Regions from separate parts of the Arthrobacter sp. 210 2 genome, predicted to be linked through region 1. Evidence: riboswitches for the same ligand, from Rfam matches in the RefSeq annotation. Region 1 holds a riboswitch; each other region holds the start of a gene.
The links. Region 1 has a riboswitch for cyclic di-AMP ahead of AC5RWA_RS18425 (M23 family metallopeptidase). Riboswitches for the same ligand answer to the same signal wherever they lie in the genome.

Region 1 (3,266 bases):
CCTTTCCCATTCTGCCTGAACAGCTGTTTCGGCGGGAACCGGACCCGTCATAGTCCAGCCATTGAGACGTCCTGGGGGCAACCGCGAACTATTCGGACAAAGTCAAAATAGGCTAAGCTTGCCACCGGACTACGTCGCAGTGATAGGCGATACGGTGGGACAACGCAAGGTACTGCGCTCGAGGAGCTGAGCTGGATGACGGATCTGATCGACACTACGGAAATGTACCTTCGCACCATTTTGGAGCTTGAGGAAGAGAACATTATTGCCCTGCGGGCCCGTATTGCCGAGCGGCTCCGCCACTCGGGACCCACGGTCTCCCAGACCATCGGCAGGATGGAGCGGGACGGGCTGGTGGTGGTGTCCGGCGACCGGCACCTTGAGCTCACCGAAACCGGCCGTAAGCGCGCCACCGAAGTGATGCGCAAGCACCGGTTGGCCGAGAGGCTCCTGGCCGACGTCATCGGACTCGATTGGGCGTACGTGCACGACGAAGCCTGCCGGTGGGAACACGTCATGAGCGAACGGGTGGAGCGGCGCATCTACGAGATGCTCGACCACCCCACGGAGTCGCCCTACGGCAATCCCATCCCGGGACTCGCTGCCCTGGGCGGCCAGCCCCTGCCGGGCGGTTCCGACGGAGCCGTGAGCCTGCTGGAAGCGATGAAAACGTACGGTCCTGCGTCGACGGTCACCGTCAGCCGGCTGGCCGAACCCATCCAGGTGGAGCCCGAACTGCTGGTCCAGCTTGATGAGGGCGGCATCCGCCCCGGCGCCACCGTGTCGCTCGAACGGGTGGGGGACTACATCTCCGTGCGGGTACCCGGCATCGAAGGTGCGCTGGAGCTTCCTCCGGAAGTGGCCGCCCACGTGTTTGTCGCGGTCCGGTAGACGACCCGCCCGGGCGCGATTACCCTATCGAATGGCATTTAGGCAAAGATAACGGAATTGTTACTTTGGGGTTTAAGCCTCTATAGTTGAACGCGAGCGTTGATACTAAAGCGTTACCTGATCCGGAGCCGAGCTCTGCCAGCGGACCAGGTGCACGAGCAATAACTGGCAGAGGCGGGGGAACCACAAGCGGCAGCGGGGGACTGCCTTGGGGTGAAGTCCGTCAGCAGCAAGCCTCTTCCAGCGAAGGAACCCTTTCCGGGGATATCTCTGTGCCGAAGCTTGCCTACGGCGGACCGGGTCTTTGAACTCTCTGACCCGAATCCGACAGCTAACTTCGCAGGCTTTCAGAGAGGAATCCTTCTTGTCCATGCAGACCTCCAGGGGGCGCCGCCGCGCGGCCAGCCCCGCTTCGACACCGCGTGTCGTCGAAGTCATCCACACGGAGCGCCCCCGCGATCTCCACCGTGATGCGCGCCGCCGTCGGGGTCCCTTCCAGCAGATCACCGAGTTTGCCTCCGCCAGCGGCATCGGCCAAAAAGCCGGTATTGCCCTTGCCGCCACCGGCCTGGTGCTGACCGTGACTGTTCCGGCCACCAGCCCCGTGATGGCCACCGACGCCGGAGGCACACCTGTCGCTGCCTCGGCAGTTACGCCCCAGCCGGCTGTCACAGCCGAGGCGGGAGCCCAGATTGACTTCAGCCGCTCGGCGGTTGTCACGCAGGCTGACCCGGACGGCAAGCTTAAGCAGCTCCTCAGTGCCCAGTCTGCCGGCGCCGTCTCGAGCGCCGCTTCTGCCGGGAGCCTTGGTGCCCCGCTCGCCGCCATGTCCACTGCATCCCCCTTCGGCTACCGTGTCAGCCCCATCACCGGCGGCTCGGGCGACTTCCACCGGGGCCAGGATTATGTGGCACAGTGCGGCACCTCCGTCCTCGCTGCTGCCACCGGCACCGTGACATTTGTTGGCTGGCACCAGTACGGCGGTGGAAACCGCGTTGTGGTGGACCACGGCAACGGCCTGGAGACCACCTACAACCACCTGTCGTCCTTCAATGTGACAGAAGGCCAGACGGTCTCCCGCGGCGACGTTGTCGCGCTGAGCGGGACCACCGGAGCTTCCACCGGCTGCCATCTCCACTTTGAGGTGCAGGTCAACGGCGAAGTTGTCGATCCCACGCGCTGGCTTTAGTCAAATGAGTGCAATGTCTCACTTGGGTGTTACCAGCCGTGACCTGAATGTGACATTGCTGCAAAACTCCTGTACCGTCTAACTCGCGTCAACTTTTCCGAAGTTGACGCTCTTGAGTGGATTGCCTAGCTCTGCCACCGCTCAAGGTCCGTTCGCATTTCATCGTCTGGCAGGGGCGGGGGAACCAATTTTGGCCTTCTTCATGAAGGCCTTGGGGTTAAGTCGCAAAGCTTCCTTGGAAGCCGCGCGGCCGGGTGACTCCCATCCGAATCCGACAGCTCACCTCGCAGGCATTGGGAGAGGCTACCTTCGTGTCTTCACGCCATAATTCTGCGCGCCACCGTGCACAAACGGTTCGTACCAACCCTTTGGACGCCATGTCCAAGGCTGTTAGTGCCAATGCCGGGACAGTAGGTCGCCAGGCAGCAGTTGTCGCAGCTGCTTCCGGTCTTGTTCTTGGTATGGGACTGCCGGCCACTGCAGCGGACACCACCGCTGGTGTCTCCGCTTCCACCGAGTCGGGTTCCGCGCAGACCGCCCTTGCCGTCACCGCCGAGCCCACCGCAACCGTTTCCTTCGAACGCCCCGTGGTGACCACCATCGCTGCGCCGAAGATCGAGCCGGTCCGTGCCCAGTCCACCGACGCCGACGAAGCCGACGATGATTCAGCTGCGGCCACCACTGCATCCACCGCAGAAAAGGCAGTGGCGGCGGTCAGCTCAGCAGCCACCTCCGGCCTCGCGGCTATCGCCTACACCGGCATCGGCAGCCCCTACGTCTGGGGCGGCACCACCCCCAACGGCTGGGACTGCTCAGGCTTCACCCAGTGGGTTTACGCCCAGGCCGGCATCAGCATCCCGCGCGTCAACGCCTGGACGGCCATGACGCCTACCTCCACCCCGCAGCCGGGCGACCTGGTCATGCAGAACGGCGGCGCACACGTGGGCATCTACGTCGGCAACGGCATGATGATCAGCGCCCTCAACCCTTCCCAGGGCACCCTGCTGCACTCCGTGGCCGCCACCGGAACCTCCTCGTTCTACACCCTGGGCAAATAGTTCTTGGGCGCTTCGGCCCCGGGAACTATTTCTTTGCCCCCTGTTTTTCGCTAGATCACACATCCCCGTTCGGGGCGCGCCGACATACCCCCAAGATGCCGGCGCGTCCAAAACTCTCGGGCTGCCCA
Region 2 (3,266 bases), on a different contig from region 1:
AGTTCCGAAGCCTACCGGCGGCACAACCGCCCCAGCGGTCACAGTAGCCACATCGTTACATTGCTTGTTGTGCTCAGCGGAATCTGGTGGCAGCGGTCGCGCAGCACGGGATTTCCGCCCTCGGCGCAGTGCCGATCCTAGACTTGTTCCATGGGCGGGCACAGCGCATCGGCAGGCACTGGAGCGCACCTTCCACGCCTTCGCCGCCTGCGGCTCCTGGCCGCGGCGGCAGCGCTGGCGGCGGTACAGGCAACGTCGGCATGCACACCCTTCGCAGCACCGCGGGCTACCGGGCCGGCACCGACTGTCGCAGCAGGGCAAGGACACATAGCTGTCGAGCTAAACCAGTCACGGGACCAATATGGCACGCCTGAGGTCCAGCTGCAGCTCACCAATACGTCAGACGCTGCTGTGACGGTGAGCCAGGCCGAAGTCGTCTCTCCCTTTTTCAAAGGAGCGATCGGCTGGATGCCCGCCGGGGGTGGCATCGAACTGCCGCCCGGCCAGCCGAAAAGCCTGCCGGCGGCGCTTCCTGCTGCAACGTGCGAGGGGCACCCCTCCCCCGACGAAGAAACGGCGAAGGCCACCGTCCTCGTGACCTCACCCGGACAGTCCCGGCGCCGGCAACTGACCTTCAACGCCTCAGATCCATTCGGGGTCCTCCGGCGCAACAATGGCGAACTCTGCCTCGCCGCCGCAGTAGCCGCCGTGGCGGACATCCGCCTGGGCACACAGCTGGAGGTGGCACCGGACGCGCGCACCGCCGTCGTCCATCTTGTGGTGGCCCCGCACCCGGCACCAGGTGGGAAAAACCCGGACCAGGCGGCCCGGTCCCTGACGATACGGAGCATTGGCGGCACTCCCCTGCTGGCCGAAGCGCCCCGGAATCCCTGGCCGGAAAACCTCACCCTCACGGCGGGTGACGGCCCCCGTCAGCTCCCCTTGCATATCCGCCCCGCCCGCTGTGACCCGCATGCCATTGCGGAGGACAAGGTGGGCACTGTACTGCCCCTCCATGTCACCGTCGACGCCAAGCAGGGACCTATCCGCGTTCCCGCAGGAGCGGTGTTACGTGCGCAACTTTATGACTTTGTTACGCGCTCGTGCGCGCAGGGTTAGCAGCGGACTATCAGGCGAGGTCAGCCCGGCATCTTAGCCGACAGTCAAAACGATTGCTTAATCTGAGAGGAGGACCTCGTATGTTATCCAAATGTGACAATCAGCGGCTGGGCGGGTTATGGTCTTTCACGTGTCCCTCCCAAGCGGGACATTCCCCTCAGCATGCCGAGCCCTGCCGCTGATACGGGATTCAATCGCTTTCCTGTTGGCAGGGACGGGGGAACCAAGTTTCCGCGGCTTTTTCAAAGCCTTGGGGTTAAGTCGATAGCGCCTCGTTCCGTTCGGGGTTGCTTTCGGCCGGGTATCTCCAACCCGAACCCGACAGCTCACCCCGCAGGCATGGGAGAGGCGATCAACCGTGTCAAAAAATTCCATCACCGCCCGTCACCGCGCGACTCCGGCCCGCTCGATCGTGCTTCAGGGTTTGGCTGTTTCCGCCAAGTCCCAGGCCCGGACGCTCGGCCGCCCGGCCCTCGCAGTTGCCGCTGCATCCGGCATCGCGTTCGGCGTCGGAGCTCCGGCCCATGCAGGCGTGACCGGCCCGGACAGCACCGAAGCCACTAACGTCCAGGCCTACTCGGCGCCCGCCGCCGCAGTTGCCGCCCCCGCAGCAGCAGCCTCCAACGTCCACACCGTTGTTTCCGGTGACACCCTGGGCGCCATCTCGGCCGCCAACGGCGTCAGCCTCAACGATGTCCTCGCGGCCAACGGGCTGGACATCTCCACCATCATCTACCCGGGCGACCAGATCACCATCCCGGGCGCCGGATACGCAGCACCCGCCGCCGCTCCGGTCCAGGCCGCATCCGCTCCCGCGAACACCGGCATGAACATCTCCTACGCCTCCACCGCCCCCGCTCCGGCACCGGCCCCGGCACCGGCACCGGCTGCTCCCGTTGCCACCGGAACGGGCACCGGCGCAGCCATCCTGGCCAACGCCTACGGCCAGCTCGGCGTCCAGCAGGATTGCACCGCCATGGTGGAGAAGGCTCTCCGCGCCGTTGGCAAGTCCGTGGGCGACCTGGCCCCGGGCCAGTTCTACCAGTACGGCTCCGTGGTGGGCACCCCCGCCCCGGGTGACCTGGTGATCACCGCCGGCCACGTGGGCGTCTTCGCCGGTAACGGCCAGGTTGTCAGCGGCGGCGTTGACGGCTTCAAGACCGAGGTCCACTCCATTAGCTGGCTCAGTGGAGCTTCCTTCGTCCGCGTAGCGTAATTTCGCTCGCATACCGAAGCAGCGCAGACAAGGGCGGCAGCCGGGATATCCCGGCTGCCGCCCTTGTCTCGTTCCCGGCCCTTCCGGGTTACGTACCGCAGAAGGTCATGTAGGTGCCGAAGTCTTCCGGCGGGCCTTCCGTGTAGCGTTCAAGGCCCGGGCGTTCATCGTAGGGAGCATTGACGGCCTGCAGCAGCCGGTGCAGCGGATCAAGGTCCCCCTCGGTGGCGGCCGCGAGCGCTTCCTCCACGAGGTGGTTGCGCGGGATGTACACCGGGTTCACCGAATCCATCAGGTCAGCGTCGGGATCCAGTGCCAGCCACTGCCCGGCCCAGGCGTCGAACGCGGCGAGGTCCAGGACCATGCCGCGGGCCGGCCGGACGTTCCCGCGCGCTGCCTGGCCGAGGTTCCGGAAGAACTGGGTGTAATCGACGGGGCCGTCCTTGAGCAGCGCAACAACCCCGTCCACCAGCTCCGATGCTGCGGCGTCCCCAGGGCTTCCGGCCGGGGCTTCCGGGAGGCCCAGCTTGGTTTTCATGCCGCTGAACCAGGCATCGCTGTACTGCTTCCGGAATTCGCCCAGGGCTTCCACGGCGGGGGCAACGGCCTGTTCCTGGTCCTCATTGAAAAGCGGCAGCATCGCTTCGGCGAGGCGGGCGAGGTTCCATTCGGCCACGACGGGCTGGTTGGCGTACGCATAGCGTCCGCCGACGTCGATGGAGCTGTAGACCGCGGCGGGATTAAAGGCGTCCATAAAGGCGCAGGGTCCGTAGTCGATGGTTTCACCGGAGATGGTCATGTTGTCCGTATTCATCACACCATGGACAAACCCCACCAGCATCCACTGCGCCACCAGCGAGGCCTGGGCGGACACTACGCCCTTAAAGAGGGCCAGGTACGGGTTTTCTGCTTCGGCAGCGGCCGGGTAGTG
Region 3 (3,266 bases), on a different contig from region 1:
GGCAACGGCCAGCCGGTCATTTCTTTCCGGCTTTGAGGTCCGCCACAACCTTGGCGATCCGCCGCCCCCGGGTTTCCGGTGTCTTGGCGTCATCCAGCGGCTCTACATACCGCCGCTGGGCACTGTAGCTGAGGGTGGCGTAGAACTCCTGTGCGGCCGGCTCCGCAGCCATCGCTGCCGCAAGGTCCCCGGGAACCTCCACGATCCGCGGCTGGGTGTCCAGTTCCAGCTCCACGTCCACGGTTTCTCCAGCGGAGACCCCCGTGAACTCCCGGTTATGGGCGCTGAGGGAGATCATGTTCCGCCCGCCCATCGCCGCAATGCTGCTGCGGTAGCTCTTGCCGTTGATGGTCACCACCACCGGAGGCCGCCTGCCGGCCCCCAGCCCCTCCACAACATGCTCGGGAACCTCAATGCCGGTCTTATTGCCGCTGCCCTGGATGGTGGTAGTGAACTTCATGGTTCAAAATAAACCAGGCCCCGGGCCGGCTTCAACACAAGGGCTTCAACAGAAGTGGCCCCCTACAACAGAAGCGGCCCCCTTCAACGGAAGAGGGCCGCTTCAACAGACTGGTGCCGCTTCAACGGCGGCAGCGCAGGCTTAGTACCAGTTGTTGGCGTAGTGGAAGTTCAGGGCGCCGCACGGGGACTGGTAGCGCTCCTGGATGTAGTTCAGGCCCCAGTTGATCTGGGTGCGGTAGTTGGTGAGGTAGTCGGCCCCGGCGCTCGCCATCTTCTCGGCGGGCAGGGACTGCACGATGCCGTAGGCGCCGCTGCTGGGGTTGGTGGCCGTAGTGGTCCAGTCCGATTCCTTGTCCCACAGCGTCACCAGGCACTGCATCTGGTCCGCGGCCCAGCCGTAGGATGCCAGCTGGCCGGCTGCATAAGCCTGGGCACCTGCGGGGTCATTAACCGCGACGACGGGAGCCGGCTCGGGTGCCGGTGCCGGTGCGGGCGCGGGTTCAGGGGCGGGTGCCGGAGCAGGTTCTGCCGGAGCAGGCTCGGGTGCGGGGGCCGGTGCCGGCTCCGCGGCCTGGGGCACAACGTTGATCGCAGGGGGCGCGGGTGACTCGGCCGGGTTGGACCGGATCTCGCTCTTCTCGATGCTCATCTGCGCGTCCGAATCCGCTGTGGACTGGGCGCTTGATGAGGCCGTGGTCATGGCATTGGTGGCCTGGCCTGCGGCGCCTACTCCGACCAGCAGTGCACAGGACGCTGCCAGGACTGCGGCACGCTGGCCAAAGGTGAAGTTCTTGCCTTCAGGGCGCTCCGCATTGCTGTCAGAGCCGTTTTTCGGGCGCGGTTTTACCGGGAATTTGAACATGATTGATCGCCTCTCACACCTGCGGAGTTAGCTGTCGGGTTCGGATGAGGGCATCCGGCCACACGGAAAGATCACGTGCTGGCTTAACCCCAAGGGCGGTACATGCCCGGGACGGTGGGTCCCCCGCCTCTGCCTTGGTCAATCGGGGAGATCCGGGAAGTGGCAGAGCTTGGCGTCATCCGGATATGCGGTCCGAACGGGAACCGCACCCAATCGACGGTACAGGAGTGGAACGCTTAAGTCACATTTAGGTAACGGAGATCACGACGACGGCGCGTCGTCTTGCCCCTGTTGCTGCAGGAGTGGCAGTTGCAGGGCGAACTCCGTATGGCCTGGCCGTGACGTCACCGTTACCCGGCCGCCGTGGGCTTCCACGATTGACTGCACGATGGACAGGCCCAGGCCGCTGGTGCCTTCGGCCGCGGAGGCTCCCGCCTGGTCTCCCGAGCCTTTCCGGGCCGCGTCTGCGCGGGCAAAGCGTGAAAAGACATGGTCCACGAATGCGGCAGGGATGCCCCCGCCGTCGTCCGTTACCGTTACGATCGCCGCACCCTCGGGCGAGGTGCCGACGCCGGTCACCACTGTGGTGCCGGACGGTGTGTGCTTGCGGGCGTTGGAGAGCAGGTTCACCAGCACCTGGTGCAGCTGGGAGGCATCGCCGTTGACCACCACCGGCTCATCGGGCAGCTCAAGGCGCCAGGTGTGTCCGGGGGCCATCACCTTCTCGTCACTGACGCTCTCCACCACGAGCTGCGTGAGGTCCACTTCGCTGAGTTTCAGGGGCTGCCCCTCGTCCAGGCGGGCGAGCAGCAGCAGGTCCTCCACCAGCGCCGTCATCCGTTCGGACTGGCTCTGCACCCTGGCCAGCGACTTCTGGCCGTCCGGAGTTAAGTCCTCCGTCATCCGCATCAGCTCGGTGTAGCCGCGGATGGCGGTCAGCGGGGTCCGCAGCTCGTGCGATGCGTCCGCCACGAACTGCCGCACCTTGGTCTCGCTCTTCTGCCGTGCCTGCAGCGCACTGGCCACGTTGTCCAGCATGAGGTTCAGTGCATGGCCAACGCTGCCCACTTCCGTTCCAGGGTTGGAGTTCGACGGCGGCACGCGCACCGCCAGCGCCACCTCACCCGCGTCGAGCGGCAGCTGTGACACCCGGGTGGCCACCTCGGAGAGCTGTTCCAGCGGCTTCATGGTGCGCCGGATCAGGATGGTTCCGGCCAGCCCCGCCAGCAGCAGGCCCCCCAGCGAGACGAAGACGAAGGTCCACACCAGCGACGTGAGGGTGCTTTCTTTGCCGGTGAGGGGGAGCCCGGTCACCAGGACATCGCCAAAATTTGTTCTCACCGCAACGAGCCGGTAGCTGCCGTTGGAGAGGGCGCGGTCCACCGGTTGTGCGTTGGCGGCCAGCGCCAGCAGGGTTTCCTTGTCCTCGGTGGACAGCGCGGAACGGGTGGTGTCTGACGCCAGGAAGCCGCCGCTGTTGACCTGGCCGTTGAGGATCCTGGCGTTGACCGTGCCGACGCTCTGCCCGCGCGCGTCCAGCGGGTCGCGTCCGTTGAAGCCGCCCATCGGCGGACGGCCGGGATCATTGGCCCTTTCTGCAGCCTGGCTCAGCTGCTCATCAAGCTGCCGTGTCAGGAAGGCATCCATGGACGCGTAGCTGACCACTCCCACAGCGCCGCAGATCGCGATCAGCAAGGCCATGGCCAGGAGGATCAGCCGGGTGCGGAGGTGCCAGGTGGCGGGTTTGAGCCAGCTCCGCCGATGGGACTGCGGAGCTTCGGGGGAGACCATGGCGCCTACTCCGCCGGCTTGATGACGTAGCCGGCCCCGCGCACGGTGTGGATCATGGGCGGGTGCACGGCATCGATCTTCTTGCGCAGGTAGGAGATGTAGAGCTCCACGATGTTGGCCTGGCCGCCGAAATCGTAGTCCCACACCCTGT

Region 2: linked by a shared signal. The riboswitch ahead of AC5RWA_RS18865 (C40 family peptidase) and the one ahead of AC5RWA_RS18425 (M23 family metallopeptidase) in region 1 are both predicted to bind cyclic di-AMP.
Region 3: linked by a shared signal. The riboswitch ahead of AC5RWA_RS07065 (aggregation-promoting factor C-terminal-like domain-containing protein) and the one ahead of AC5RWA_RS18425 (M23 family metallopeptidase) in region 1 are both predicted to bind cyclic di-AMP.

The regions. Positions count from the first base shown of each region.
Region 1 covers NZ_JBNHIE010000011.1:127,533-130,798, reverse strand. The annotation lists gene AC5RWA_RS18430 (iron-dependent transcriptional repressor DtxR) at 196-891, shown strand; cyclic di-AMP (ydaO/yuaA leader) riboswitch at 1,039-1,251, shown strand; gene AC5RWA_RS18425 (M23 family metallopeptidase) at 1,262-2,080, shown strand; cyclic di-AMP (ydaO/yuaA leader) riboswitch at 2,217-2,387, shown strand; gene AC5RWA_RS18420 (C40 family peptidase) at 2,458-3,138, shown strand.
Region 2 covers NZ_JBNHIE010000012.1:33,648-36,913, reverse strand. The annotation lists gene AC5RWA_RS18870 (hypothetical protein) at 151-1,119, shown strand; cyclic di-AMP (ydaO/yuaA leader) riboswitch at 1,305-1,474, shown strand; gene AC5RWA_RS18865 (C40 family peptidase) at 1,478-2,335, shown strand; gene AC5RWA_RS18860 (protein adenylyltransferase SelO) at 2,424-3,266, opposite strand, start outside.
Region 3 covers NZ_JBNHIE010000002.1:554,290-557,555, forward strand. The annotation lists gene AC5RWA_RS07055 (HAD-IA family hydrolase) at 1-36, shown strand, start outside; gene AC5RWA_RS07060 (YdeI/OmpD-associated family protein) at 17-460, opposite strand; gene AC5RWA_RS07065 (aggregation-promoting factor C-terminal-like domain-containing protein) at 602-1,324, opposite strand; cyclic di-AMP (ydaO/yuaA leader) riboswitch at 1,330-1,482, opposite strand; gene AC5RWA_RS07070 (HAMP domain-containing sensor histidine kinase) at 1,586-3,115, opposite strand; gene AC5RWA_RS07075 (response regulator transcription factor) at 3,121-3,266, opposite strand, start outside.